Regions from separate parts of the Gardnerella sp. 2492 genome, predicted to be linked through region 4. Evidence: riboswitches for the same ligand, from Rfam matches in the RefSeq annotation. Region 4 holds a riboswitch; each other region holds the start of a gene.

Region 1 (7,674 bases), 400 kb from region 4:
AATGGAGTCCAATTACGTGCTTTCGGCAAAGGCCAAGGCAAGTAACGTTTTTAACACGATTGAGACAAATATAACGAATTTGGGTCAAAAAGCGTTATATTTGTCTCATCAATGATGCAAATATAACCGAAAACAGGCAAAAAACGTTAGATTTGCATCACGAATGATACAAATCTAACAAATCTAGAACAAAGCCACTAAGACAAGTTACATCGTTTACGTAGATTAGCTGCGATCACGCCTGTGACCATTGCCGCGAATGCTGCCGCGACCATCATTGTGTCCTCTTCCTCTACCGTGTCCTCTGCTTCTTCCTCTACCTCTGCGCTTTGGCTGCTCTGGCTCTGGCATACTCCAGTTTTCCTGCAATTCAGCTACTTCCCCAACAATCTCATCCAAAACAGGTGAAGCTGGATTCACATCCTCAGTTTTAGCATTAATTCCTGCACGACGAAGCATCATATGCGCAGCACGCTTCTGATTCGGGAGCACAAGAGTCACAACATCGCCTTCCTCACCAGCGCGAGCTGTACGCCCAGAACGATGCAAGAAAGACTTAGGATCTTCAGGCGGCTCAGTCTGCACTACAAGCGCAACATCACTAATATCAATGCCACGCGCGGCAACATCTGTAGCAACAAGCACTCGTACTAAGCCTTCCGCGAAAACAGACAAATGACGATCGCGCTGATTCTGCGACAAATTACCCTGCAAATCAACCGCAGGAATACCCTGCTGAATTAATTTCTTAGCCATATTCTTTGCCTGGAACTTTGTGCGAGTAAAGAATATTGCGCGTTTCTTTCCAGAAGCAAGCTTTCGCAACACCTCATACTTATCTCCAGAAGATACTGCGAAAATATGATGAGTCATTGTATCAACTTGCGAATCTGCATCATCAACAGCATGAACAACAGCATTCGGAAGGAAACGATTTACAAGCGTAGAAACCTGCTTGTCAAGTGTCGCAGAAAACAGCATGCGCTGACCATCAGGCTGAACTTGCTCAAGAAGACGCGTAACAGCAGGCAAAAAGCCCATATCAGCCATCTCATCTGCCTCATCGAGCACACTAACTGCAACTTTTTCAAGAGTCAACGCACCCTGACGTAACAAATCCTCCAAACGTCCAGGGCAAGCCAATACAATTTGCGCACCCTGCTTAAGCTGAGAAATTTGACGCCTGTAGCTCACTCCACCATATACAGTCACAGTACGCATACCGTAAGCTGCAGCAAGAGGAGCAATAACATCATCAATCTGATGTACAAGCTCTCGCGTTGGAGCCAAAATCATGGCATGCGGAGCAGGAACAGCATCATCTACCCTATTGCGCCTGTTTTTACCAGAGTGAATCAAATCAACAAAACTATCTGCTAAACGAGCTACGAGCGGAATAGCAAATGCGAGAGTCTTACCACTTCCAGTACGTCCACGACCTAAAATATTTGCTCCACGCAAAGAGTCTGGAAGAGTCGCTTGCTGAATTGGGAATGCGGTAGTTTTACCGTCAGAGCGTAACACTTCTACTAACGGCTCCGGAACACCGAGTTGCGCAAATGTAACATCATCACTGTAGTTTTCGCGCGATTCTATTGCAGAATCTGGTATAACAATCTCGTTTTGTGAAATCTGCTTTTTTTCTAACTCGTTAAAGCTTCTAGAGTCACGAAACTCACGAAACTCACGATAGTCACGAGACTCACGATAGTCACGAATAGAACGAGATTCTTTATTTTTATTTTTATAGGATTTTTTAGTTTTACTTATCTTCCCGAATTCATCAGCTTTTTCAACATTCCTTGCTTTAGAATCCTTACTAAACTTCCCAAACTTACCGAAGTGCTTAAGATTCTTAGAATCCTTACTATTCTTAGAATCCTTAGAATTTTTAATATTCTTAGAATTCTTGCTATTATTAGCATTCTTAGAATTCTTAGCATTCCTAACATTCTTAGCTCCGCGCTTTTTGGCGGACGCAGCATTATGAGTATGCGGCACAATAGCCTTTCGTAAATTACTTTTATATTTGACTACGCGTAATTTCTACAAAGTCACGAACTAACTGAGCCTAACACACGCCCCGCACAAGCAGTCGCGCTCAAACGGTATAGTCGTAACGCGGTTCGGGGTGCGCTAGGTCGCTGAGATTATACCCGTTAAACCTGATCTAGGTAGTACTAGCGAAGGGAAAATCATGGAAACGTTGAACACAGGAAATACTTCAAAAAATTCGCAATCTAGCGGCAATTCCATAACAAATTTCGATAGAGATTTTTCTGCAAAAGCACGCAAGCGCATGTTCATAGAAGACGTGAAAAATTGCATAGAACGCATGCGCTCTGCCAAACCGCTTACACACTGCGTTACGAATAACATAGTTCAAGAACTTACTTCTAATGTTCTACTCGCTGCCGGAGCAACGCCTATTATGGTGTGCGATCCTGAAGAAACAGAGCAACTTGCGCAAATTGCTTCAGGAGTACTGGTTAATGTTGGAACATTTAGAAAAAATTACACAGATACTTCTATTAACGCTGCAATACGCGGCTGCAAAAAGTCTGGTACGACGTGGGTTTTAGATCCTGTTGGAGTTGGATTAGGAGCGCTTACTTCAAGAATTAATTTCGTAAAAAATATTATTACAGAAAATCCTACTGTTATTCGCGCAAACGCTGCGGAAATTTTAGCTTTAGCTGGCGAAAAGGGAGATATGCGCGGAGTCGACTCACTAGACAGCGTAAATTCTGCACTACCAGCAGCCAGGAAATTAGCAAAACAACACGGCAGTGTAGTAGCAATTTCTGGAGAACAAGACGCAATATATGCTCACGGATGCCTTGCGCGCGTTTCAGGCGGCTCTGAAATAATGCAAAAAGTAGTAGGAACAGGATGCGCTCTAGGGGCTCTTGTAGCAGCATACGTTGGTACAAACCCATCTTGTCCACTTGCTGCTACAGTAGCGGCTCACGCGCACGCTGCAGCAGCAGGAAGCTACGCGTGCTCCGAAAATGCTGGAATCAATGCTGGAATCAATGCGAAAGGAAACGCGGAAATCAATCCTGGAACTTTCCGCACACTTTGGATTGACGCACTTTCGAAACTAAGCGCAGATGAAATATTAAATCTTGCAAGCATAGATTTCACAGTAGAACCAGTAGATTGGACACTTTACTTAGTAACAGACCCTAGAATGGGCAATCGTACCGAAGAAGAAGTTGCGTTAGAATCAATCGAAGGCGGCGTAACGGTAGTTCAATTAAGAGACAAATATTCTGACGATGATGTCATATCTAAAAAAGCTCTTAAAATGCGCGAAACTTTAATAAACGCAGGGCATGGAGACGTACCAATTTTTATAGATGACCATGTTGAGTGTGCAGCAAAACTTGGATTCAATCTGCACGTAGGTCAAAAAGATACGCCGTTTGTTGAAGCAAGAAAAGCACTTCCAGCAGAATGGATGATGGGGCTTTCTTGTGCTCGCCCGGATTTGATGGAAAAAGTGTACAGAGAGTGCAAAGAAAGCGATATGCCTTTGCCAGATGTGATTGGCATTGGCGCTGCTTTCACTACTCACACTAAGGCTCACGACGTGCCTCCGCTTGGAGTTGATGGCGTAAACGAAGTTGCGAAAGTTGCACACGCTGCTGGAGTAAAAACTCTTGCTATTGGCGGAATTCATGAGAATACAGTGTTTCCTATACGCGGACTAAAACTTGACGGCGTGTGCACGGTGTCAGCGCTTATGTGCGCAGAGAAACCGGGAGAAGTTGCGGCGGAATTAAAAAGCGTAATCACAAGGTGATTTTGATTTATAGAGCGAATAACCACGCCGACACGCTCCAAACACGAGACAGTGCTCTCGCGATTGGAGCAAATTACGAAGATAAACCCTCCAAATACGAGACGGCGCTCTCGCGATTGGAGCAAAAAGTAAGGTAGACAGCTCCAATTACGAGAACCATCTCTCGGGATTGGAGCAGATGACGTAAATAAACCCTCCAAAAGCGAGACAGTGCTCTCACGATTGGAGCAAAACACAGACAATAACCCTCCAAAAGCGAGACAGTTCTCTCACGATTGGAGCAAAACACGCACCGACACGCTCCAAAGGCGGGCGCGACGACATGCTTGAGCGCGCATTAATAATTTTGGCAGTTAATAGAAAATGTATATAACATCGGTTGATTTGATGTTCTCGACAGTTTTGCCTCATATTCTGTCGATTTCACCAAACAATTATGTGTTTTCGACAAAATCACACTGATTTTTGTTTATTTCACCAAACAATTATGTGTTTTAGACAATTTCGGATTGCGTTTTGTCGATAATATCGGACGATTATGTGTTTTAGACAAATTTGTAATTAATCGATTAAGCCCGTTTGTGACGTAATAGTAATTGCTGTTGCTCTTGAACTGTGTTAGCTAGATTTGAAACAATACCGCTTGTAATACTGACTTACGATACTTTCCATAAACAAGCATTCCCTAAAAACCCAGCCACACGATAAGCGAAACATTTAAACGATAGTAGAAAAACAAAAAAGCTTTCGGCTTGTAAAACCCCTAGTAGTTAAACAAGCCGAAAGCACACACTCAACAAGCAAACCCACCAACTAGCATCACTTACTACTGCGAAGAAAGAAAATTAGCAAAACAATAGTAAACAAAAACCAGCAAGAAAGAATGCTATGGCGTGAAGCCCTACACTCCACGCCACACACTATTGAGTGAAAATTAGAACACTAGCCACGCGCGCAACCAGCACACACGTTCAAAACGTTAACAGTCACGCGCGAAGCTAGAATCTGCTTAGTGGCGGACCTTACGGACAGCAGCACCCATACCAGCAAGAACAGAAGCAGCCAAAGCAGTCAAAGCAATAGCAGCACCGGTCTTAGGAAGGTTCTTACCAGCCTTATCCTTACCCTTCTCAACAGTAATCTTACCCTGCTTATCAGCCTTCTTATCAGCAGCAGCAGCGGCAGCACCATTAGCGGCACCCTTAGCAGCAGCGGCAGCAGCAGGACCAAACTTACCAGACTGAGCATCACGATAAAGCTGCTGAGCATCAGCAAAACCAGGGAAAGTCTTATCCAAAGGATCCATAGCTACAACAACTGGAAGCTTAGTAACATCGACACCAAACGCAGCAGCCACATTCACAGCAGCCTTGTAAGCATCATAAGCCTTCTGAGCCTCAGCATTAGCAGCATCGAAAGCAGCCTGCTTCTCAGCATACTTAGCAGCAGCAGCCTCAAAAGTATTCTCAGTGAAAGTCTTCTTAGCCTTAGCACGATCTAAACGATCATTAAGATCCTTGTACTCCTTAGAAGTCTTATCACCAGCGAACAAGTCAACAGCTTTCTGAGCAGCATCAACCTCAGCCTGAGCAGCCTCATCAGCCTTCTTAGCCTTAGCAGCCTCCTCATAAGCCTTCTGAGCCTCAGCCTTAGCAGCAGCATTCTTCACGCGAGCAGCATCATAAGCAGCAGCCTTAACCATAACATCAGCCTTAGCAGCATCAGCATCCTTCACAGAACCTGGCTGAGTTGGGGTAGTAGGATCATGCTTTGGTGGATTCTGCTCACTACCACTGGCCTGGCAACCAAGATTCGTCAAATGAATCTTAGCAAGATCAAGCTTATCCTGGGCTGCAGATACTGCATCCTCAGCCTTCTGAGCAGCCTCATCAGCCTGCTTGGTGGCTAAACCTTCAAGAGCAGCCTTGAATGAATCCTTAGTAGCAGTTCCGTAAGTAACGGTTCCATTACCATCACCTACTGTAACATCATCTGGAACAGCAGTAGCAGCAGGGAAAGTCTTATTATCACCCTTATTATCATTGATGTTCTTCAAAGCCTCATTAAGCTTCTTTACAGACTTAGTTAATTCAGACCTAGCTGCATCCTTATCCTCAGCATCAGTATATGCTGCTTCCTTAGCCTTAACATCCTTAAGAGCTTCCTTATAGGCGTTCACAAGACCGGTAGCCTTGTCAAGCTTCTTATGAGCAGCAGTCTTAGTATCACCTGCGAGAACGCTATTAGCCTGTGCTGTAGCCAAAGCAGCCTTGGCATCATTAACATTATCCTGAGCAGTAGCGCACTTCTCGGCCTTTGGATCCTTAGCAGGCTCAGCAGCGAAAGCTGGGGCGGCGAAAGCCATACCGGAGAGGAGGGTGGCGCCAGCAGCGAATGCGGCGATAGCCTTCTTATTCAACATAATAGTATCCTTTTCTTCTTCTCCTGTCCGCTAGGAGACGGACAGAATAAATTTGCACAGAACTTGAGTTCTATACAGTCACCAAACTCAGTTGCCTGTTTTTGATAACTGCAATTAACATACCCCCCCCCCCGTTTGAAAAAGTCAAGAGGCAACATAAGCATCACTACAGTAAAATATACGAAAATCTGCTAAAGAAAATACGATAATCCAACTATATACTGTAAAAAGTATTGTTATAAGTAGTTTTTTACTATAAAAAATACGTTTTTAAGAAATTTTAAGATTTTTCCCAGGAAACTCTCAGGAAACTCTCGCATACCCCACCCGAGCTTCCATAAAACGTTGCAAAACCGCCACTTTCGCGCGACACACCGATACCCCCTCCAACTGCGAGATGACGCTCTCGCGATTGGAGCAAAACGTAAGGTAGACAGCTCCAATTACGAGAACTATCTCTCACAAATGGAGCAAAGTACGCAACGACACGCTCCAAATGCGAGATGAAGCTCTCACGATTGGAGCAGATGACGTAAATAAACCCTCCAAAAGCGAGACAGCGCTCTCGCGATTGGAGTATTCAGTCGAATCAAACCCTCCAAATGCGAGACGATGCTCTCGGGTTTGGAGCAAAACACAGACAATAACCCTCCAAAAGCGAGATGAAGCTCTCACGATTGGAGCGAAAAGTAAGGTAGACAGCTCCAATTACGAGAACTATCTCTCACAAATGGAGCAAAGTACGCAACGACACGCTCCAAATACGAGATGAAGCTCTCACGATTGGAGCAAAACGCACACATAAAAAAAGCGGCAATCTGCGTAACATAATCACACAAAATTGCCGCTTAAACTATAAACAAAACAAGCTAAACTTTAAAATTAGCGCGTAAGCTTCCTGTGCAAACGATGCGGACGAGCAGCTTCCTCACCCAAGCGAGCGATCTTATTCTCTTCGTAAGCCTGGAAGTTACCCTCGAACCAATACCATTTTGCAGGATTCTCATCGTCGCCTTCCCACGCAAGAATATGCGTTGCAACGCGATCCAAGAACCAACGATCGTGCGAAACTACAACCGCGCAGCCTGGGAACTCAATCAGAGCGTTTTCCAAGCTTTCCAAAGTCTCAACGTCCAAATCGTTAGTAGGCTCATCGAGAAGCAGCAAGTTTCCGCCCTGCTTAAGTGTCAAAGCCAAATTCAAACGGTTACGTTCACCGCCTGAAAGCACACCGGTAAGCTTCTGCTGATCCGATCCCTTAAAACCAAAGCTTGCAACATACGCGCGCGTAGGAATTTCAACGCCAGCAACCTCAATATAATCGAGTCCACCAGAAACAGCTTCCCACAAGTTCTTATTAGGATCCAATCCTGCACGATTCTGATCCACGTAAGAAATCTTCACAGTATCGCCAACAATCAGCTCACCACCAGAAAGGGGCTCC
Region 2 (7,674 bases), 110 kb from region 4:
AAAAGTCTGAAGGCTGAGGCTTATATTGAATTTTGAATCGAACAAGACCAGTGAAGATTCGCGTTCAATCATTCCTTTTGAAGTGTACGTTCACGTGCCATTTTGCTTGCGACGTTGCGGATATTGCGATTTTAATACGTATACTGCGCTCGATTTAGGAGAAGGCGCTAGTCGTGAAGGCTATGCTGATGTTGCGATTCGTGAAATGCAACTTGTAAAAAAATGGCAGGAATATCACGGGATTTTCGAGCCTAAAGCGCAATCTGTTTTCTTCGGCGGCGGAACTCCAACAGTTCTTAAAGCGAAAGATCTAGTGCGAATTTTGCAAGAAATACGTAACTTGTGGGGATTTAAAACTGGGGCGGAAATAACTACTGAAGCAAATCCAGACACTGCAGACGAAAAGTATATTGAGACGCTTGCAGAAGGCGGATTTACAAGAATATCTTTTGGAATGCAATCTGCTGTTACGCATGTTCTTAAAACTCTTGACCGTACTCATACTCCAGAAAACGTAACTCGCGGAGTAAATGCTGCGAATGCTTGCGGATTGCATTCAAGTGTTGACTTGATTTATGGCGCTCCAGGGGAGAGTTTAGACGATTGGCGAAAGTCAGTAGAAATGGCTTTAAGTCTGGGCGTTAACCATATTTCCGCGTACGCGCTAACGGTAGAGCCGCGTACAAAAATGGGTCGTCAAATCGCTAAAGGAATTATTAAATCTCCAGACGATGATGATGAAGCTCAAAAATACGAGATAGCAGACGAACTTTTTAATTCCGCTGGCTTAGAATGGTACGAAATTTCTAATTGGGCGCGCCAGGGTTTTGAGTCTCGTCATAATCTTGGATACTGGCAAAATATTGATTGGGCCGGAATTGGTCCTGGAGCGCATTCTCACTACAATGCTGTAAATCACATTAGTAAACAAAGTATGGAGATGGACGCTTCTTTAGCTAATCCAAACGAGTTTTATAATCTTCGATCATGGGATATTTTGCATCCAAAACATTGGGCTCATGCGATTAATTCTGGGAATGTTCCTTGGCAAAACTACGAGTGCATAAACGCAAAAGATGCTCTCATAGAAGAAGTAATGCTCGGGCTTCGTATTAAAGAAGGCCTTAATATTTCGCAATTGTGCGGAAAGATGCGCGGAACTAATAAGTTGTTCGATGATTTGCATTTGCAAAAAGTGTTACGTGAAGTATGTAAGGAAGATTTGGCAATGTTGCACGAAAATCGCATTATCGCAACGCGCAAGGGTAGGTTGCTCAACGATTTATTAATAGAAAAAATCGTAGACGCGTGTGAAGACGGTCTGACTGTGCGCTAAAATAGTGCTTATTGTGTCGTAAAAGCGTAATATTTGAAATTCAATGTGGAAAGGAATGATCATGGCAAATCGTAAAGAGCGTAGAGCAAAAGCCAGGCAAAATCGTAGGGGAATTCCTTCACAATACGATGATACAAAAGGTCGCGCTCGCGGCGGAATGATTGATGAATACGCTTTACAAGAGCGTTCGCGCAAGCTTGTTGAAAGAAAAAATGGTGAGTGGAAACCTTCATCTAGCGTAACTGAAGAAGAAGAAAGAGTTGCTACGAATACGCGTCGTACTGAATCTGGCGATGAAACCATGAATAAAGTGCGCAAAGTTATTGGCGTGTGCTCTTGGGCTGTGCTTTTACTTTCTGCGCTTGCATTCTTAGTGATTATGTGGTTGCCTAGCCAGCCGATTGCGCTTGTTATTACTGTTTCTGTTCTGTTTGCTTTGGGCGTATTTGGATTGTTCTTTAGCTTTAGCAATTCTAAAAGGAATCCGCGTCTCGACGAACATGGAACTGCGATTTAGTGCTTCGCTATCTATAAAACAGTAGCGTATAAAAGCGTATAAAGTAGTAGCGTATAAAACAGTATATAATGACGCGCGTTCTGTAATTGCTGTTATTGTAACGCTACTCGCAGTTCGTCCTCTATTTCACTATGTTTTATTGGACGATTCTGTTCATCCAGATTATTTCTGTCGATATCCCACTGTTTTTCTATAGCACCATTTTTAACCATAAGTATGCGATCTGAAAGTCGTACTGCTTCAGCAATATCGTGCGTAACCATTACGACTGTCCAATTGTGTTTGCTGCGAAGATCTGCGAGCATATTTTGCATATCTAATCTTGTTAAAGCATCGAGTGCGCCGAAAGGTTCGTCTAAAAGAAGTAGTTTGGGATTATGTACAAGAGCGCGAGCTAATGAAACTCGTTGAGCTTGTCCGCCAGAAAGTTGCGACGGCCATTTGCGCTCATAGCCGTCAAGCTGGACTATTGATAGTGCGTGAGAAGCGAGATCCTTAAGTTCTCGTTTTTTGCCGCTCATTCCCCAAATTACGTTGTTTCCAACTCTCATCCAGGGAATGAGTCTAGCATCTTGAAAACCGATTGCCTGCTGTGCTGTGGCTTTTATGCTACCGCTAGTAGGCGTAAGTAAGCCAGATATAATTTTGAGTAAAGTTGTTTTGCCGCAGCCAGAACGACCAATAAGGCTCACAAATTCACCCTTGTTTATTGTGAAATTAATGTTATGCAAAATCTGATTAGTGTTGTCAAAAACTACGCTAATATTTTTGAGATCCACAAGACAATCATCATCTAAAGAATTAAATTTAGATGGTTCTTGCTGTTTTTCTAATGATTTACGCTCTAACACTTCTATCTCGCTTACTTCTTACTTAAACTTTTAATTTATTTGCTGCAATCCATAACCGAATCAGCAAGATTCTTAGGAGCAGCTTTAATCAGACCGTACTTAACGTACTCTTTAGCCTGAGTTTGCATCATTTCTAAGCCTTTTGCGTCAATTGGTTTAATAGTTGGGTTATCAAACTTTTCGATTTGTTTAATAATTGCTTCTGATGCACCAAGTTTCTTATAAGCGTTGCCTATAACATTCTTTTCTTTATGAGATTTTTCTGCTTCTTTTACTAAAGCTTTGTACATCTTCTTAACTAGATCTGGATGCTGTTTTGCGAACTTACGAGAAACGATATGTATAGTTACGTTCATATTGCCATATTTTTTAGCATTAACAAGCAACTTTGAACCTGGTGTTGTCATTGCAGCAGCGAGATTTTGGTCGAATGAAGAAATAGCGTCGATTTGGCCGGAAGTAAAAGCAGCTTGGAAGTTTCGAGGATTCATTTCAACTTTTTGAACTTTAGAAACGTCAAGTCCACTCTTATCGAAAGCACGATGAAGCATGTAATCGCCGGTATCTCCGTTGTGAATAATAGCAACTTTCTTACCGTACAAGTCTTTCAGAGTTTTTACTCCGCTCTTTGGAGAAGCAACAATTCCTTGAGAATCTCCATTATAATATTCGAGTGCAAAAGCAACCCAAGGCTGACCTTCTGCAATAAGATCAATAAAACGACCAGTTCCGGTTGTTGTTGCGTCTGCACTTCCTCCCATAACAGCAGTTAAACCGTCAACAGGAGTGTAAGGGCCTGTATACACTACCTTATCTTTGCCGAATATTTCGTTTAAGAATTTCTCATCCTTAAGAGTTGTTAAATAGTTTGCTGTAGAAAGATACGCTACTCGCATAGTTCCAGCTCCACCTTTTGCAGAAGATGAAGATTTTTGCGAAGATCCGCAAGATGCTAGTGCTACTGTAGTTGCTAGTGCACACAGTGCTGCAGCTACTCTTCTTATAGTAAAAGTCTTAGTGAGCTTATTCATCTCATTACTCCTTCGTGTTTAATGTTCTGCTTGAGATTTTGCGACTATTCCTGCGATTTGGTATAAGAATATATTCGAAAATATTTGCTGTTATTTCGGAAGCTAAGCCAGCAAAAGCGTACAGAATTATGCAAGCCATCATTTGATCTGGTCTGAAGAATTCTTGAGCTCTCGAAAGAATATATCCAATTCCTATTGAGGAATTTACAGTTTCGCAAGTAGCTAAAGCAACCCACGCAACCGATATGCCAAAACGTAAGCCAGTCATAAAATTAGGAAGAGTACCTCGTAAAAGAATAGTTGTAAAAACTTTTAAACGTTTTACGTGATAGGCTTCAGCTAATTCAAGAAGACGAGGATCAATATTTCTAACCCCATCTCTTATATTTACGTACATAGGGCCAAATACGCCTATTGCTATAAGTACTATTTTCATAAGCTCATCTACTCCTAAAAAGATTATTAGGAGAGGTGCTAATGCTGGAAATGGTACTGAACGTATCATATGACTTGGTTTATTAAGAATAGTGTTGCCTAATTTTGTTCCGCCAGAAAGTATTCCAGCTGGAACGGCAATAACAATACCAAGTAACAAGCCTTCTGCGACTCTAGCAATGCTTATTGCTAACGATGGCAATAGTATGCCTTCGTTGTATAAATCTTGGAATGCTTGTATAACTTCCATTGGTGATGGCAATGCGCGATCATCTTTAGGAGTAAGGGTTATAACATACCAAGCAAAGATAATTGCAACTGTTGAAAGCCACGCTTTTACGCTAGCTAAGTGCTTAAAAATACAATGCTTATGCATGAGACATTCCCTTCGATAGTATTAGCTATATCAGGTTCGACGGGTATATTCTCAGCGCGTAACAGCGGTGAGAAAATTGTGTAGTTTTAATTGAAACTTTATTTATTCATCACAGTGTTAAGCGCACCCCGTGCCATGCTGTTATTATTGCCTTTGGGCGTGGACAAAATACTATATTTGGTAAATTTTGTTAATTTTTATATTTCATATTCAAAGTTAATGTATTAAAAAGCTCAGTGTGTGGAACGTCCATAAAACGCATTAATCTTAATACTGTTATCACAACCAATAAGCAATAAGGAGTAGTTGTGGCAGCTATTGAAAGCGTATATGCACGCGAAATTTTGGATTCCCGTGGAAATCCTACTGTTCAGGTTTATTTGGAGACTGAAGATGGCGCTCAGGGCATTGGTTTAGTGCCTTCTGGTGCTTCGACTGGTGAGGCTGAGGCTTGGGAGCGTCGTGATGGTGACAAGTCCCGCTATCAAGGCAAGGGCACCTTGGAAGCTGTAAAAGCAGTAAATGAAGTTATTGCTCCTAAGGTTATTGGCATGGATGCCACCGATCAGCGCGCTCTTGATGAGACCATGATTGAGCTTGATGGCACACCAAATAAGGGTAAGCTTGGCGCAAATGCTATTCTCGGTGTTTCCCTTGCTGCTCTCTACGCGGCTGCTGAGTCTGCTCAGCTTCCTTTGTACCGTTACATTGGCGGTACTAACGGTCATATTCTTCCAGTACCAAACATGAACATCATGAACGGTGGTGCTCACGCTGACTTCGCAACCGATATTCAGGAGTACATGATTTCTCCTTACGGTTTCGCAACTTACAGTGATGCTCTTCGCGCTGGCGTTGAGGTTTATCACACCTTGAAGAATGTTTTGAAGAAGGAAGGCTTGGCTACTGGTCTTGGTGATGAAGGTGGCTTCGCACCAAAGATGAAGTCCAACGAGGATTCTTTGAAGTACATCATGGATGCAATCGAAGCTGCAGGCTACGAGCCAGGCAAGCAGATTGGTATTTCTCTTGACGTTGCTTCTTCTGAGTTCTACAACAAGGAAACTGGTAAGTATCGTTTCGATGGCGAAGAGCGCGAATCTGCTTACATGCTTGATTACTACGAGAAGCTCATCAACGAGTATCCAATCGTTTCCATCGAAGACCCATTCCAGGAAGAAGGCTGGGATGATTGGGCAGAGATTACCAAGCGTCTTGGTGATCGTTTGCAGTTCGTTGGTGATGACTTGCTCGTCACCAATCCAAAGCGTTTGGCTAAGGGTATTGAGCTTGGAGCAGCTAACTCCTTGCTCGTGAAGTTGAACCAGATTGGTTCCGTTACTGAAACCCTCGACGCTATTGAGCTTGCAACCAAGAATGGCTTCACTTCCATGGTTTCTCACCGTTCTGGTGAAACCCCAGATACCACCATTTCTGATCTTGCTGTTGCTAAGAACACCGGCCAGATTAAGACTGGTGCTCCTGCTCGTGGCGAGCGTATTGCTAAGTACAACCGCTTGCTTGAGATTGAGGAAGAGCTTGGTTCTACCGCTCAGTATGCTGGTTACAGCGCATTCAAGGCTTGCAAGAAGTATATGAAGTAACTTTATACTTTTAGCTAGTTCTATTTAACGGTCAGTCGCGTTCGTGGCTGACCGTTTTTGTTTGTAATTATGTTTTGTGTTGAATGTCGTGTTATTCCGAGTTATGACGATTATGAGGTTGTAAATCAAAAAGCGTATAAGAGACACGCGCGTATTGGAAAAATATTTTTTGCTTTCAATAGCAGATATCAGTGGAATATTTACGCGTGTTTTAGCTAGTTTTATGCGAAAAGTTTAAGAAGTTTTCAAGAAAATTTTCGAAATTCAGTAAAAATTTTTGTGATTTTACTTTTATTCTCAGCTCTTTAGTGCTAATTTTGTGAAAAACCAAAACTAAGGAGAGTTTAATATGAGAAAAGTCGCAGTTATTGGTATGGGTAATGTTGGTGCTGCTGTAGCTCATCAGCTTATAATCGGCGGTCACGTTGATGATTTGTATCTTTACGACAATAACGAAGCTAAAGTTAAGGCTGATGCTATTGATTTTGAAGACTCAATGGATAATCTTCCTTTCAATGTGAACATTACTGTAAACGACTATGCAGCATTGAAGGATGTTGAAGTTATAGTCAGTGCGTTAGGTCATATTAAGCTCTTGGATGTTCCTCACCCAGACCGTTTTGCTGAACTTAAATATAATCGTAACGAAGTGGCTGAAGTTGGTGCAAAGATCAAGGAATCTGGATTCCATGGCGTTCTGATCGATATCACTAATCCTTGCGACGCTATTTGCCAGCTCTACAAGGAAGCTACTGGTCTTCCTTACGAAAGAGTTATTGGTACTGGCACTCTTCTTGATTCTGCTCGTTTGCATCGTGCTGTAGGAAAGTTCTTCGGAGTTCATCCTAAGGCTGTTAAGGGTTATAGCTTGGGCGAGCACGGTGATTCACAGTTCGTTGCATGGTCCACAGTGAAAGTGTTAGAGCAGCCAATTACTGAGCTTGCTAAAGAAAAGAACATCGACTTGGATGCTGTTGATGATGAAACTCGCGAAGGCGGTTTCACCGTGTTCTACGGAAAGAAATACACCAACTACGGTATTGCTGCTGCGGCAGTTCGCCTGGTTAATGCTGTTATGACTGATTCAAAGGAACAGATGCCAGTTTCTAACTATCGCGAGGAATATCATTCTTATCTTTCTTATCCTGCAATCGTTGGTCGTGAAGGTATTGTTGAACGCTGCCAGCTTGATCTCAATGAGGAAGAATTACAAAAATTGCAGCATTCAGCGGATACTATTTTGAGTAAAGCTAAATCGATGGCTAACTGATTGCAATTTTTAATTTTTAAATAATTTAATAGCAAAAGCCACTGTTTTCTAATTCGTTTAATTAAGCGAGTTAACAGACAGTGGCTTTTCGTATTTTTGTAACTTCTACTTATTTCTGTTTATTTGCTCGTGCGAGTCTATAATAAGCCTGATATATACTGTTTAACTACGTGAAAAAATTTCTACGATTGGGGGATAAATGAAAACTAGAGCATACATAAGCGCTGGAGGAAATATTGGGGATAGGCTTCTCA
Region 3 (7,674 bases), 150 kb from region 4:
AAAACGTTGATGTTTGCGTGGTACAAGCCGTGACCGTTGCCGGCATCCAAAATACCAACAAGATTGTTAATGCGCTCATCTTCGTCACGACCCAAACCGTCAGGAGTAATCGTGTTCGTAAGCGAAATGCCATCGAGAGCATCATCGTAATCAATCTTGCCAACGGAGAACATAGATGGAAGCATACCGTGCGAATCCATACCGTTCTCTGGGTTTGCGCCCGGAGCGTACGGAGTGCCCTTCTTATGTCCGGATGGGAAGGAACCAGTATTCTTGCCATACTCAACGTTAGAAGTAATAGTCAAAATAGACTGAGTTGGAACAGCATTACGATAAACAGGCAAACGCTTTACCTGACCCATAACAGTGCTTACAACCCACTTAGCCAAGTCGTCTGCGCGATCGTCATCATTACCGTAAACAGGGAACTCACCAACAGTCTTGTAACCAACGATTAAATCGTCGTCACCGCCCTCGATGTACTCGTACTCGTGGCCTTCAGTAGTCTTAGCATCCTTGTTGTAAATTGGGTAAACCTTCGCATACTTCAAAGCAGCCAAAGAATCTGCAGCAATAGACAAACCGGACATACCGCAACCAAGCGTACGATAGACTTCCCTATCATGCAAAGCCATCTCAATGGACTCGTAAGCGTACTTATCGTGCATGTAGTGAATGATATTCAAAGCCTCAATATAAGTCTCCGAAAGCCATTCCAAAGCCTTCTCGTAGTTGGCCTTAACTTTCTCATAGTCGAGAGTGCCGTCAGCTTCTGGACGAATTGGCTCAACAACACCCTTATCGATAACCTGCATGCCGGTCATCTCATCACGACCGCCGTTAATAGCGTAAAGCAAAGCCTTAGCAGAGTTCACACGAGCAGCAAAGAACTGCATTTGCTTACCGACGCGCATTGGTGAAACGCAGCAAGCAATAGCAGCGTCATCACCCCAATGCTCACGAATATCTTTATCAGACTCGTACTGAATTGCAGAAGTGTCGATAGAGATTCGTGCGCAGAAACGCTTGTAGGCTTCTGGAAGCTTTGGATCCCAGAAAATAGTGATATTTGGCTCAGGACCAGGTCCCAAATGCTCAAGAGTTAAAGTGTTGAGCAAACGGAACGAAGTCTTGGTTACGAAAGTACGACCATCCTCGCTGAAGCCTGCATCGGACCAGGTTGCCCAGTAAGGATCACCTGAGAAGATTGCGTCATAATCCTTAGTACGCAAGAAGCGCACAATACGAAGCTTCATAACAAGAGCGTCAATGATCTCCTGAGCGTCGGTTTCGTTAATTAAACCAGCCTTCAAATCGCGCTCAAAGTAGCAATCGAAGAATGCAGAAACACGACCGAAGCTCATTGCAGCGCCATCCTGGCTTTTAACAGACGCAAGATAACCCATATAAGTCCACTGAACAGCTTCCTTAGCAGTCTGAGCTGGGCGGCTCAAATCCAAACCGTACTCGTTGCCCAAGTTAATAAGCTGCTTCAAAGCCTTAATCTGCTCATCATGCTCTTCGCGGAAGCGAATCCAATGCTCAATCTCAGTCTCAGTAAAGTCGTTGCGGTATGGAATCGAATCCTTGTCACGCTTCTTGAACTCAATAAGCATATTCACGCCGTAAAGAGCCACTCGACGATAATCGCCAATAATACGACCACGGCCGTAAGCATCTGGCAAACCGGTTAAAATCTTGTTGTGGCGAGCAATCTTAATATTCTTGGTATAAACACCAAACACGCCATCGTTGTGAGTCTTGCGGTAGACAGTAAAGATTTTCTTAATTTGAGGGTCTACTTCCTTGCCAGCTTCTTTAATAGCCTGCTCAACCATACGCCAACCACCGTTTGGCATCATAGCGCGCTTGCAAGGCTCATCAGTTTGCAAACCTACGATAACATTATCTACTTCAGGGCTTTCAATGTAGCCTGCTGGCATTGCATCAATGCCTGCTGGAATATGGGTTTCAACATCGTATACGCGACGCTCACGCTCAACAGCCAAATAATTATCATCGAGGTACTTCCACATATGCTTTGTTTTTTCTGTAGCATTTGCAAGGAAGCTCTCATCACCTTCATACGGCGTATAGTTCTTCAAAATGAAATCGCGAACGTCAATATCTTTCTTCCAATTTTCGCCCGTAAAACCATTCCACGCTTTTGTACGAAGATCCTCATCGGTGAGAACGGATGCATCTGTTGCGGTCATATTATGTGACTCCTTTCGTATCCGCAGCGCACCTTCACGCTGTCTTACTTAAATGTTAGAGCATGAAAAAGTGCTACACGCGATAAACGAAAGATTTTGCAGTGACTTACATCACATTTTCACTCTCTAAAAGCAGTAGTAACTGGCATTCTTCTATCTCTTCCGAAAGCCAATCCACTTACTTTAGGCCCTAACGGATATTGCCGTCTCTTCCACTCTGCTCGGTCGACCAATCTCATAACAATATCTACAGTATTCGCGTCAAAACCGTCTGCAAGAAGATCTCTACGTCCATGCGCATGCTCAATATGCGCCGCAAGAACGCTATCAAGCAGCTCATATTCCGGAAGTGAATCTGAATCTTTCTGCCCAGGTCGTAGCTCAGCGCTAGGTGGCTTAATTATGGAATTAACAGGAATAATCACACCATCTTCAGGAACTTTACTTACGTTACCTGTACTTGCAACTATTGGAAGCATTCCCAAACCAACTCCGTTTTGCGCAGCTTTATTCCTCCAACGAGCAAGAGCCCAAACTCGTGTTTTAAACAAATCTTTAATAGGAGCATATCCTCCAACAGCATCGCCGTAAATAGTAGAATATCCACAAGCAAGCTCAGATTTATTTCCGGTTGCGAGCGCAAGAAGACCTTTTGAATTAGAGTACGCCATTACTATTACGCCACGAATTCTAGCCTGCAGGTTTTCGGCAGCAACTCCTTGCACTTCAAGTTGCGTTTGGAAAGATTTAAACAATGGCTCTATTGGCTGCACTTCGTAGTGTGCTCCAAGTCTTGTAGCTAAATCTTTAGCATCATCTTTAGAACCATCGGAAGAATACATACTTGGCATTGAAATACCCCAAACGTTTTCTCCGCCGCAAGCATCTGCTGCCATGGTTGCTACTAATGCCGAGTCAATTCCTCCAGAAAGTCCTAAACAAACTCCTTTAAAACCGTTCTTACGCATGTAATCTTTAAGGCCTAAAACACATGCACAATAAACTTCTTCATCAGAATTTAAGCTTTTTGCGATTGTTGATTCTTTTTGTTTAGACAAATTTCTATCGAAATCAAAGTATGATAAATCTTCATCAAAAAGTGGCGAACGTTCAAGTAAACTACCATCTGAGTCTACGACAAAACTTGCTCCGTCGAATACGAGATCATCCTGTCCTCCAACCTGATTTACGTATACTACTGGCGCTTTTACTTGTTTTGCTCTTTTTGCAGCAATCTGATAGCGTACGTGAGTTTTTCCCTCTTCATATGGAGATCCGTTCATTGTAACAAGAAGATCGATGCCAATATTGGCTAGTTTTTCAACCGGTCCTCCGTCTTGCCAAATGTCTTCACAAATAGCAAAACCTATGCGATTTCCGTCAACGTTCATAACCGTGCACTCGTTGCCGGAAGAGAAAATACGAAATTCGTCAAATACGCCGTAATTTGGTAAGAAATGCTTATCGTAGTTGAGTTTTATTTCTCCGTCGTGAAGTACAAGAAGCCTGTTTCTTGGTTTTCCGGAATTTTCGTCTACTCCTACAGTTCCGACTACTACGTATAAGTTACCTAAGTTTTCTTTTTTAAGATTTTCTGCTAATTCTTCTGCTGCTTTCGAAGCGGCTGTTCTAAATGTTGCTCGTAACGCTAAATCTTCAATAGGATATCCAGTAAGTGTCATTTCTGGAAAAACTACTATTTTTGCGCCATCTTGCGCTGCCCTGCGCGAGTATTGCACTATTTTATTGCTGTTACTTTCTATATTTCCTACGCAAGTATCAATCTGCGCTAAAGCTAATCGCAATGAAGTCATACGTAACAGTGTAATCTACGGTCTGCAACTAGATATTTAAAAGTGTTTTGGTTGAATCTTTTGTACTCGACACGCAGATTCGTCATAAATTTGTAATAATTCTTTATAACATTATAACCTTTAACCCTGTTTTTGCAGCTTTTTTCAACGCGTTATAAGTAATATAAATAATGTAACCGTAGAAAAATAAGAATCTCTGCAATATATTTGTACCGTGTTACTCGCGAAGGGGAATAATTGCGAGAGCGAGAAAGAAGTTAGGTAGATGAAGCCATACCACTTTTAAAGTGTGCGTGCCGTTCGTTATACCCGCCCAGCATAAGGAGCTGAGCGGGTTTTTGTATAAAAATCAACACTTTCGCAACATACCCGTCAAACAAAGGCCACGTAATCATGTAAACTGGCTAATAATTCGACATTTTTGCAGGGGTGCTTTCCGCAAGAAAGCTGAGATAGGCCAACAAGCCTGACCCTTCGAACCTGTTAGTTAATACAACGTAGGGAGCAATGAAAAATAGCATGACCTCGAATTATCCATACGCATCAATGCGTGATCAATTTAATCTCAGCGCTTGTTTTATAGCAGATCCGCAAGTTTGCTCTAATCGACCGCTTACTGATGTTGTTGATGATGCATTACGCGCTGGCGCAACTTTTATACGTCTTCATTGCAACAATGAAAATGCTAAAGAAATAACAACAATAGCTCGTGATATCGCGCAAATAATCGAAGATAACAACAAGTGCGATTCGGTAACGTTTGTTATTGACGAGCGTGTTGATGTTGCTTGGCAAGCTCGTAATCAAAGCATTAAAGTTGACGGCGTGCACTTAGCTCAAAGCGATATGGAACCTAGAGAAGCACGCGCACTGCTTGGCGAAGATGCCGTAATTGGTTTGTCTGTTGAAACTGAAAGCTTAGTAAAAGTTATAAATGAGCTTCCAGATGGCTGCATTGATTACATTTGCGTAACTGCAATGCACAATCCTGAAGAAGGCTGCGAAAACACTACTGCAGCTTACGATTTAGAAGCTAATCACACAACGCTTGATGAAGAAAAAATTAATACGATTTGCAAAGCAAGTGATTTCCCTGTTCTTGTTGGCGGAAAAACTCAGCTTGACGATGTAGATATGATTGCTAGCACTAAAGCTGCTGGCTTCTTTATTTCGCAAGTTTTGTACGATTCAGAAACGCCAGAATCTACAATGCACGAATTTGTTGAGCATTGGAATAAGGTACGCGGTGATGCAAAACACGGTTACGCTAAGCGAGTAAAAGTTTCCGAAAAATCTGAGGAAAAAACTGAAGAAAAGAAACCAGCTTTTATTAACGCTAAGGAAGCGAAGGAAGCTGCAAAACTTCAAAAGCAACAGCGTGTTGATATTGCCGCACGCGGATGCACTCAGAGGGACAAAGCTCATATCCGTAAGACTACGCCAGTTCATTTTGAATACGAGTATGGTTCTTACGATTTGGAAGTTCCTTACACTGAAATTAAGCTTTCAGACACGCCTGGAGTAGGTCCTAACCCTCCTTTCCACGATTACAATACTGAAGGTCCTAAGTGCGATCCTAAGGAAGGTTTAGCTCCTCTTCGTCTCGATTGGATTCGAGACCGTGGTGACGTAGAAGAGTATGAGGGTCGTAGGCGTAATCTCCAGGATGATGGTAAGCGTGCTATTAAGCGCGGTAAAGCCTCAAAGGAATGGCGCGGACGCATGCATAAGCCTATGAAGGCTGTAGATCATCCTATTACTCAAATGTGGTATGCACGTCACGGAATTACTACTCCAGAAATGCAGTATGTTGCTACTCGCGAAAACTGTGATGTGGAACTTGTTCGCTCCGAACTTGCAGCAGGACGTGCTGTAATTCCTTGCAATATCAACCATCCTGAAGCCGAACCTATGATTATTGGTTCTCGCTTCTTAACTAAGCTCAACGCAAACATGGGTAATTCTGCTGTTACGTCTTCTATTGACGAAGAAGTAGAAAAACTTACGTGGGCTACTAAGTGGGGCGCGGATACCGTTATGGATCTTTCCACAGGTAACGATATTCACACGACTCGCGAATGGATTTTGCGCAACTCCCCTGTTCCGATTGGTACTGTGCCAATGTATCAGGCTTTGGAAAAGGTTGAGGATGATGCTTCTAAGCTAAGCTGGGAGCTTTTCCGCGACACTGTTATTGAGCAGTGCGAGCAGGGCGTTGACTACATGACAATTCACGCAGGCGTGCTCCTTCGCTACGTGCCACTTACTGCAAACCGCGTAACCGGCATTGTTTCCCGCGGCGGCTCCATTATGGCCGAGTGGTGCTTGCAGCATCATCAGGAAAGCTTCCTTTACACTCATTTTGAAGAATTGTGTGAGATTTTCGCGAAGTACGATGTTGCGTTCTCTTTGGGTGACGGCTTGCGTCCAGGTAGCTTGGCTGATGCGAACGATGCGGCTCAGCTTTCCGAACTTATGACTCTTGGTGAGCTTACTAAGATTGCTTGGCAGCATGATGTGCAAGTTATGATTGAAGGCCCAGGCCACGTACCATTCGACACTGTGCGTATGAATATTGAGATGGAGAAAGCGATTTGCCAGAATGCTCCATTCTATACGCTTGGTCCTTTGACTACTGATACTGCCCCAGGCTACGATCACATTACTTCCGCTATTGGTGGCGTAGAGATTGCACGCTACGGTACTGCAATGCTTTGCTATGTGACTCCTAAAGAGCATTTGGGATTGCCTAACAAAGACGATGTAAAGCAGGGCGTAATTGCGTATAAGATTGCTTGCCATGCGGCAGATCTTGCTAAGCATCATCCGCATGCTATGGATCGCGACAACGCAATCAGTAAGGCTCGTTTTGAGTTCCGCTGGTTGGATCAGTTCAATTTAAGCTACGATCCAGATACTGCTATTGCTTTCCACGACGATACTCTTCCTGCAGAGCCAGCAAAAATGGCTCACTTCTGCTCAATGTGCGGACCAAAGTTCTGCTCAATGGCTATTTCGCAGAATATTCGTAAGCGTTTTGGCGGAGCTGCTCAACAGGAACAGCTTGTCGAAGAAGCACGTACCCAAGCAATTAGCGATGGTATGAAAGAGATGAGTAAGAAATTCCAAGAATCTGGATCTTCTTTGTACCAGCGCTTGTGATTTCATAAGCGTGTGATTTGCGAAAATTTGATTTGCGAAAATTTGTAAGTGCAAGTGGATAAACACAAATACTTACAAGTTTTCGCAAATAATTAAATCTTGTAATGTATAAATAGAAGAAGGTTACAACAAATACGCGGGCTTGTGGTTGAGCTTACTGCTTAACTATGAGCCCGCTTTTATTATGAATAATTCTCTTGTTTTTAATAATTTTCTTAATAATTCTTTTTAACACAATTACAATTTGCAGTCTTCAACTTATGTGAAAATTGTACTCATGACTACAGTTATTATGCACACCTCTGAAGGTGATATTAAAATCAATTTATTCGACAGTAAAACTCCAGAAACAGTGAAGAATTTCATTGGTCTTGCCACTGGCGAGAAGGAATGGAAAGATCCGTTCACTGGTGAATCCTCTCATGAACCTTTCTATAATGGTTTAACTTTCCACCGCATTATTAAAGATTTTATGATTCAGG
Region 4 (7,674 bases):
CAACAAAAGTACTGTCGTAACCTTCGCGCTTAAGTAGTTCAAGTAAATTCTCGTTCTCAACATAATCCACAGTATCGTGATTAAGTTTCAGCACACTTACCTCCTTTCTGTAGATATATGTTTTAAGTTTTTAAATATTACGTTTGTATATTCTACCTAATCCTTAGCTGGATGAAGAATAAACTTGCCCTTGAAGTCTTTGCAAACGCCATTTTCTTGGCTGTAAATTTCTTCACCGCGAAGCAAAGTTCTTACCACCTGGCAGCCAATAGTGCGGCCAACGTACGGGCTGAACTTGTTTCGATACTCAAGATCTTCAGCCTTAAGAACATAAGGAGCATTTGGTTTAATGAATGCCAAGTCTGCGTCATAACCCAAACGTATGCTGCCTTTTCCTTTCAGATCGAAGCGTTTTGCAGAATTGCTAGAATTCAATGCCACAAACTGAGTTAACGACATTCCGCGCTTTTGTACAGCCTCATCAAAGAACACATCAACATCATTTTGAACACTACCAATACCGCCCCAAGCTGTGAAAGCATCATCAGTTTGCTTCAAACTTAGAGGAGCTGGCGAATGGTCGGAAACAATGAAGTTAATAGAACCGTCAAAAACCTTTTCCCACAAGCCATTCTGGTTTTCCTTGTCGCGAATTGGCGGAGTGCACTTAGCAATATTTCCGATCTCGTCAAGCTCAGAAGTGTCGAAATACAGGTAATGGTTGCAAGTTTCGCAGCTTACGTCAACGCCATTCTTACGAGCATTAGCAACAGCTTGAGCGCCTTCTGGGGAAGAAACATGAACAATATGAATTCTGCATCCAGTTTCTTTAGCAAAAAGGCAAGCGCGTTCAATAGCTTCAACTTCAGTGAAAACAGGTCTGGTTGCTACAAACTCAGAAAGTTTTCTAGCTCCCATTTGATGAGCTTTCTTTCCAAGCTGATCTGTAATAGGAGCGTTTTCGCAATGCATAATCAAAATTTTGCCTGTTTTAGCAATTTGCTGCATACCGGTGTACAAGGAGTAGTCGTCGCAATTGTACAAATCAACTTGCAAATCCTTGTCGCCAGTAGTGCCAAGGAAGGCTTTGTAGTTAACAACACCCTGCTTATCTTGCTCGCATATTCCACCGTTTAGATTCTGTGGTTCCAAGCCACCAGTTTGACCAACATCAACCTTGAGCTTTCCGTCGGCTTCTTCAAGCACTGCTTCAAACGATTTTCCATCAGTAGTTGCAGGAATCTGATTGCAAGGCATTTGCAGCATTGTTGTAATACCGCCTTTTGCGCCGGCAGAAGTTGCGGTTACGAAACCTTCCCAATCGTCGCGAACTCCGCCGCCTGGAGCGTTAATATGAACATGAGAATCAACTTTTCCAGGAACAACTATTAAACCAGTTGCGTCAATAGTTTTCTCTGCTGCAAAGTTGCTTCCGAAAGCAGCAAACTTGCCATCTTTAATTGCTATATCAGCTTTAGTTGCTTCATTATCGAATACAACCAAACCATTTGTAATTACTACATCGTAGTTCATATTATTTCCTTTCTTTAGCCATTGTTGGCTGAAAAACTTTTGATAGTAATATTTGACACACGAAGCCTACAGCGCATCCCACAATCCATGAGATTTGAGTAAGCGGTGAAAGTGGCGGAATTATCTGCCCGGAAAGAGCAAATAAAAGCCCAAGTATCGTAGCAGTATAAGATATCCAGTTAGTTCCAGAATAAGCAGATTTCGACGAGCTGTTTGTACTGTAGTAAATTTGATCAATATCAATATTTCTACGTTTTACCACGTAATAGTCAGCAAGTAGAACACCTGCAATAGGACCTAAAAGCATGCCAATAAGATTCAAGAAGCCAGTAATATTAGCCATAAACTTCCACGGCATTAACACAGTGCTTACAAGAGCTGCAATAATTACGCCACGCTTATAATTTACAAATCGCGGAGCTAAAGCAGTTAGTTGGTATGCTGCAGGAACAATATTTCCAGTAGCATTTGTACAAACTGTAGTGAGTAGAAGCAACCCAGTAGCTATTGCAATTGCGGGAAGATTATCCCACTTGTTTATGATAACAAGCACGTCTGTAATGGTTTCATGGTAAAAAAGCGATCCGCCCACTAAAATAACTACGCTTGTAAAAGCAAAAAGTGCGTAACTAAGCAAGAAGCTAGCAATTTGACCTTTTAGCTGAGCCATTGTTGATTTTGCATTCTGCGTAAAATCAGCAATAGAAACGGCAGGAGCAGCCCACACGCCTAGCACAGAATTTACAACCATCATCATGAAAAGGCCAAGACCGTAATTAGTTGGAGCTTGAACAGCAGCATGATATTGCATGATTGCAGATAATCCGCCAGCACAACTAATAGCCCATACGCTCATGCAACCAAAAACAACGTAAATAAGCGGGCTTAATACTACAGTTAGCTTATTAAGAGTTTTTCCTCCACCTAAACCAATTGCCAAATTAAGCAACCAGAATATTGTGAAGGAAATAATAATAGGTATGTGCGCACCTACAAATGGTATTTTATTTCCAAACGTAAGAAATTCAGGGCAAATTTTGCCAACTAGAATCTCTAAAGCTTTAGCACCAATATATGTTTGAATACCATACCAGCAGATTGCGGCGACTACTCCCCTAAGGAATCCTGGTAGTTGAGCGCCTGCTTTTCCGTATGTTGCACGCAAATGCATAGAAAACGGTATGCCATATTTGGAACCTACAACACCGTTAGCAACCATAACGATTGCTGTAAGAATTGCGCCAAGCATGATACCAATCATTACGTAAATTGGAGAGTATCCCATTAAAAGGAACGCACCAACTGCAGCATAATTAGGAATATTGTGTACAGACTGCATCCACAAAGTGCAAAAATTAAGAGCGCTCATTGTGCGTTTTTCTTGCGGCTTCGGCAGTAAATCTTCGTTAGTGTAGCCGCGCTCGCGATAACGCTTTAGCTGCTCTATACTCACTGATTCGTCTTTTAACAGTATGCTGTTCTTCATCAACACCTCCTTATGTGTTCTGCTGTTTTGTAATTAGATTTTGTGGTTTTGTTTCGTTTCGTGGTTTTTCGAAAGAAAGATAACAATTTTGTCCAAAAATAAAAAAAGATACGAAAGGATGTCGTACCCGTGGTGGTGCGCCCCTTCGTATCAGCCTCTTATTCGTGAATAAGTGTTGTACTCTCATTCGATATTCACTTTTCTTCGCTGCGATTAATTAAGCAGTGAAGTTTGCATAATATATGCCTTTTGGTGTCCTTCCTAAATTTCTATTTTTAGTTTTTAGTTAGTTCTTAGTTAGTTCTTAGTTAGTTCTTTTATTTAGTTTTCATAAGCTAAACTATGCAAAGCGTCTCGCAAAAGCTTTACTCCATGAACCGCATCTTGAGGATCTGTGTATTCTTCAGGAGCGTGGCTAATACCATCTTTTGAAGGAACAAAAATCATTCCAGACTTTACAAACGGAGCAAAAATCTGAGTATCTTGTCCAGCGCCTGAATGCATAACTCTGTAGGCGTAACCTTGCTGATCAGCCTGATCTTTCAAGAGATTTATAATGTCATCGCTAAGAGGTGTAGGATCATCAGACATCCATTTGTCAATCTTCGCTGTAATCCCGTAAGCGTCGGCAGTTTTGTGAATATCTTCGTCGAGTTCCTGCAAGAATTTATCAAGAAAAGCTTTGTCTGTGTGACGGCAGTTCATTGAAAAAGTAACTTCTCCAGGAACAATATTTACTTGATTTGGAACTACGCTGATTCTACCGAAAGTAAGTACCAGTGGGTCTCCTGCTTGCTTGGCTTTATCAAGATTCTTTGTGATTATATGAGACATGCAATCTACAGCATCGTGCCTGTAAGACATCATGGTTGTGCCAGCGTGATTTTGTACGCCTTTAAGATGGATATCCCAACGATGTTGACCGGCGATGCTAGTAATAATGCCTAAATCTTCATGATTACTGTAAAGCGTTGGTCCCTGCTCAATGTGTAACTCAATCCAAGCTTCAAGATTTGCAAACTTAGGTTGAGTTGTTTGATAATTGAACCCAGCTTCACGCATTGCTGTTTCGAAAGGAACACCGTTGCTGTCGCAAATATTTTCTACATCCTCTTTTTTAGCTAGTCCGAAGAAATTCTTTGAACCCCAGAATACGTATGGGAAACGTGAGCCTTCCTCTTCTGCTAAGCAGATAATGCGTAAACTCTTTTTCGGTTTTCCGTATCTAGTAAGCAAATTTTTAACTGCCAAATAAGCTGCAACTATTCCAAGTTGGCCGTCGAAACGACCTCCTCTTGAAACAGTGTCAATGTGAGAACCGCAAGCTATTACGCTTTCTGGTTTTTCACTTCCTTCGACAGTTGCGATTAGATTTCCAATCGAATCGAATTCAACAGTCATGCCGAGTTTTTCGAAGCGTTGGCGAAGAGCAAAAAGAGCCTGTTTCCAGGATTTTGTGTAAAGAGGACGTGTAACTCCTTGTTCGCCTGGTTTTTCTGTGAATCCTGCAAGCCAGCTTATGGCTGATTCTATAGTTTCAGCATTTATGCTGCTATCAATCATTTTGCAGTCTTTCTCCTTGTGTTGTACAAGTTTCCCTCCCTAAAGGTTATGTAGAGAGGATGTTTTTAGTTTTTCTTTAATTAGTTTTTCTTTAATTGTTTAGTTGATACTCGTGTAATTGCTACTACTTTGTGGCAACGCAAGATATCACGAAAATCGTGATAGAAAGAAATCACTTACTGTAATTGCTCCCTACGCATGTCTTAACAAAACAGGTTCAAAGGGTGTTTCTCAACTGTTTCCAGTACCCCTGCAATTTTCACTTGTACGATGCTGAGTATAGCACGATATTAAATGAACGCAAAATGAACATTATTATGTGTGTTTTTGTGAAGAAATAACTAATTTATATGAGATATTACTTATTTTGCTATTATATGATTGAAATGCTTTAAAATTTTCAATTTGCAAGTTAAAGACTAACAGTAGACAACATGGAATAAATAATAGCCAGATAACAAAAAACGCAGTGCTTCTACACTGCGAACATATTGTGGGTGATATAGGAATCGAACCTATGACCCCTTCCGTGTGAAGGAAGTGCGCTAGCCGCTGCGCCAATCACCCAAAATTTTTTTAATTATGCGTGAAAGGCAATCCTTTCGAGTGGGCGATACAAGGTTCGAACTTGTGACCCCTTCCGTGTCAGGGAAGTGCGCTACCACTGCGCCAACCGCCCGGTTGTGTATTAAGCTAACCCGCTTAATCGAGGTGGGTACGAGAGTCGAACTCATCTATACGGCTTTGCAGGCCGCTGCCTAACCGCTTGGCTAACCCACCGTAAGGTCGAATAACTCATCGGACCTAGAGCGGACAACGGGACTCGAACCCGCGGTCTCAACCTTGGCAAGGTTGCGCTTTACCAACTAAGCTATGTCCGCGATGCATTCTTGCTAACAATGTCAGCGCCGAAGCACGAGTAACTACTATACCCTAAATATTCTCAAATGCAAGCCCTCGCCTATTTGGCGTGTCGCTGAATGCATTAAATAATTTTTGCAGCAATAGAAAATGTCGATTTTATCGGCTGATTTGGTGTTTTCGACAGTTTTGGTTTGTGTTTTGTTTATTTCACCAAATGGCTTGGTGTTTTCGACAATTCCGTCCGGTATTTTGTTTATTTCACCAAATGGTTTGGTGTTTTCGACAGTTTCTAGTACTTAGCCTTCCTTCTCACACAAAAACCAAACGGTGCAAGTAATGAATAGCAGTGATTGAGCGTTAATAGTGTCATTGTGACTGGATTGAAAGTCGACAAATAAAGGAGCCCACACAACGCTTAAGGTGAGTAAATCAACCGACGACATGAAGCCGACTTTCGACGCAGGAAGACTCCTATACTTTAGGCTACCCAATAGGGTAAGCGGCAAAAATATTGGGCACTAACTGCAGTGTGCTAGTGCCCAATATGATTTATTGCTTTGATATGTTGCTTTCAGATTTCCACTTTTCTATGAGTTGCAATGCTTCTCGCTCAGACGCATGGTTAAAGTCATCACTATTATTTTCATAATTCAATACAAATGACGCTAATTTTATTTGTTCTTCTTTATTAAATTCACACAAATGATTTTTAGCGAAATCTTTAATTCCATTGTAAAAATCTTTTCTAGAAATGTAATTTGAGTAACTTTCTAAATCAATATTCCAACTATAGCCATTCAAACCTCTGGCTCGATATGAATGAATGAATATAAATTTAATTTTATTAAGATTATCGTTAAATAGTGTTTTAATGTAGTTTTCAGCTCCTTCTTTATCAAGATATTCCCACAAATAAAATGCTCTACTAAATCTTCCTATATTTAGCATATTTTCAGATTTTGAAATGAGTTCAATTTTGTCTATATAAATTTTTTCGAGAGATTCTAAATGCTTTAAGTTAACTAATTGCAAATCTTTACGCTCGGGTTTATTATTAAATCTCCCAAATGCCATTTCTTCTTGATTAAGAATATCTGCAATAAGTCCAAGATTAGATTTATTGGAATTTTTAAGAATAGAATAAATTATTTCATAACGTTCATATTCAGAGTCTAATGTTTGAATAAAATAGAGTACAAATTCAGATACTGAATCAGAAATATTATTTATATTATTTATTTCTGTTGCTTTATTTACAAATTCTCCATACAAATTTATAAGCGTAAATACAACGAACTTAAAACGCTCATAATGTTCTTTATCAAACAATGACTCCATGCTTCTTAACAAATAGTCAAGGTTGCCTTGTGAATTAATATTTTTAACAGTACTAATTAAAAGATCTTTATCATATTTATACAAGCAATCATAAATTTTCTCTCTTGAAACCTTAATTCTACCTATATCGAACATAAAATATAAACTAAATTTTTCAACAGATGCGATGCGATTATCTCTTAAAAGTTGCAAATCATCTGAATGAGAATATTCGCCAATGTAATGAATCGACCTAGCAAATGGAGGGAACATCAATATAATCATTTGCATAGATGATTCTGAATTTAATCCAAGCTGTTTGAATTCATTTTTATAGTATTCATAAGTTCTTTTTTCATATTTTCTTAAATCGTCATATGATTGTGGTCCACATACATAGATTGCATTATCAATAATCCATTCGTATAGCTTCGGCTCGAAGATTTCTATTGTAGTAATAGCTAATAAATCAACAAATGATGTTTCTTTCCATAAAGCGGCATATTTGAATTGGAACGCGTTAATCAATCTATTTACATCTCTTATATTTTTGATATATGGATTCACACAATTTTCAAGTACTGTTTCAAAATATTCGTTATTTTCAAATTTTTCTTCGCAATTATTTTTGTGTATAATTTTGCTGAGCCTGCCTTTTAGTATTTCAAGTAACAACGATTTATCAATTTCAGGAACTTCAAAAGAAACTTGAACAATTTTCTTTAAATACTCATCTCCATCAATATTGTGATATTCAGACAAAGCATTGCAAACAATTTCCCTATCCATTGTAAGAACATAAATTATGTTTGGAAAATCGCCTACTTGCTTAACCAATTGGAAAATATCTTTAATCTGAGGAGTAGTCAATCTATCTATATCATCAATAAAAATAATTATTTTGTGGTTAA

Evidence for each region. Region 4 has a riboswitch for thiamine pyrophosphate ahead of ACPFYS_RS00620 (hydantoinase/carbamoylase family amidase). Riboswitches for the same ligand answer to the same signal wherever they lie in the genome.
Region 1: another riboswitch for thiamine pyrophosphate. It lies ahead of thiM (hydroxyethylthiazole kinase); the one in region 4 lies ahead of ACPFYS_RS00620 (hydantoinase/carbamoylase family amidase).
Region 2: another riboswitch for thiamine pyrophosphate. It lies ahead of ACPFYS_RS01075 (ABC transporter permease); the one in region 4 lies ahead of ACPFYS_RS00620 (hydantoinase/carbamoylase family amidase).
Region 3: another riboswitch for thiamine pyrophosphate. It lies ahead of thiC (phosphomethylpyrimidine synthase ThiC); the one in region 4 lies ahead of ACPFYS_RS00620 (hydantoinase/carbamoylase family amidase).

What each region holds. Positions count from the first base shown of each region.
Region 1 covers NZ_CP186952.1:1,325,279-1,332,952, reverse strand. Annotated here, with positions in the region: gene ACPFYS_RS05220 (DUF3052 domain-containing protein) at 1-45, shown strand, start outside; gene ACPFYS_RS05215 (DEAD/DEAH box helicase) at 226-2,001, opposite strand; TPP riboswitch at 2,118-2,210, shown strand; gene thiM (hydroxyethylthiazole kinase) at 2,198-3,808, shown strand; gene ACPFYS_RS05205 (hypothetical protein) at 4,818-6,230, opposite strand; gene ettA (energy-dependent translational throttle protein EttA) at 7,113-7,674, opposite strand, start outside.
Region 2 covers NZ_CP186952.1:280,011-287,684, reverse strand. Annotated here, with positions in the region: gene lepA (translation elongation factor 4) at 1-17, shown strand, start outside; gene hemW (radical SAM family heme chaperone HemW) at 26-1,336, shown strand; gene ACPFYS_RS01090 (tripartite tricarboxylate transporter TctB family protein) at 1,398-1,853, shown strand; gene ACPFYS_RS01085 (ABC transporter ATP-binding protein) at 1,946-2,704, opposite strand; gene ACPFYS_RS01080 (ABC transporter substrate-binding protein) at 2,740-3,735, opposite strand; gene ACPFYS_RS01075 (ABC transporter permease) at 3,740-4,546, opposite strand; TPP riboswitch at 4,536-4,687, opposite strand; gene eno (phosphopyruvate hydratase) at 4,855-6,150, shown strand; gene ACPFYS_RS01065 (L-lactate dehydrogenase) at 6,500-7,420, shown strand; gene folK (2-amino-4-hydroxy-6-hydroxymethyldihydropteridine diphosphokinase) at 7,620-7,674, shown strand, end outside.
Region 3 covers NZ_CP186952.1:315,060-322,733, forward strand. Annotated here, with positions in the region: gene pflB (formate C-acetyltransferase) at 1-2,216, opposite strand, end outside; gene ACPFYS_RS01225 (NAD+ synthase) at 2,336-4,030, opposite strand; TPP riboswitch at 4,446-4,551, shown strand; gene thiC (phosphomethylpyrimidine synthase ThiC) at 4,550-7,192, shown strand; gene ACPFYS_RS01235 (peptidylprolyl isomerase) at 7,470-7,674, shown strand, end outside.
Region 4 covers NZ_CP186952.1:169,730-177,403, forward strand. Annotated here, with positions in the region: gene thiS (sulfur carrier protein ThiS) at 1-94, opposite strand, end outside; gene allB (allantoinase AllB) at 157-1,533, opposite strand; gene allW (allantoin permease) at 1,535-3,019, opposite strand; gene ACPFYS_RS00620 (hydantoinase/carbamoylase family amidase) at 3,341-4,582, opposite strand; TPP riboswitch at 4,755-4,844, opposite strand; tRNA gene ACPFYS_RS00625 (tRNA-Val) at 5,077-5,149, opposite strand; tRNA gene ACPFYS_RS00630 (tRNA-Val) at 5,190-5,261, opposite strand; tRNA gene ACPFYS_RS00635 (tRNA-Cys) at 5,292-5,362, opposite strand; tRNA gene ACPFYS_RS00640 (tRNA-Gly) at 5,391-5,463, opposite strand; gene ACPFYS_RS00645 (hypothetical protein) at 5,594-5,746, shown strand; gene ACPFYS_RS00650 (KAP family P-loop NTPase fold protein) at 5,996-7,674, opposite strand, start outside.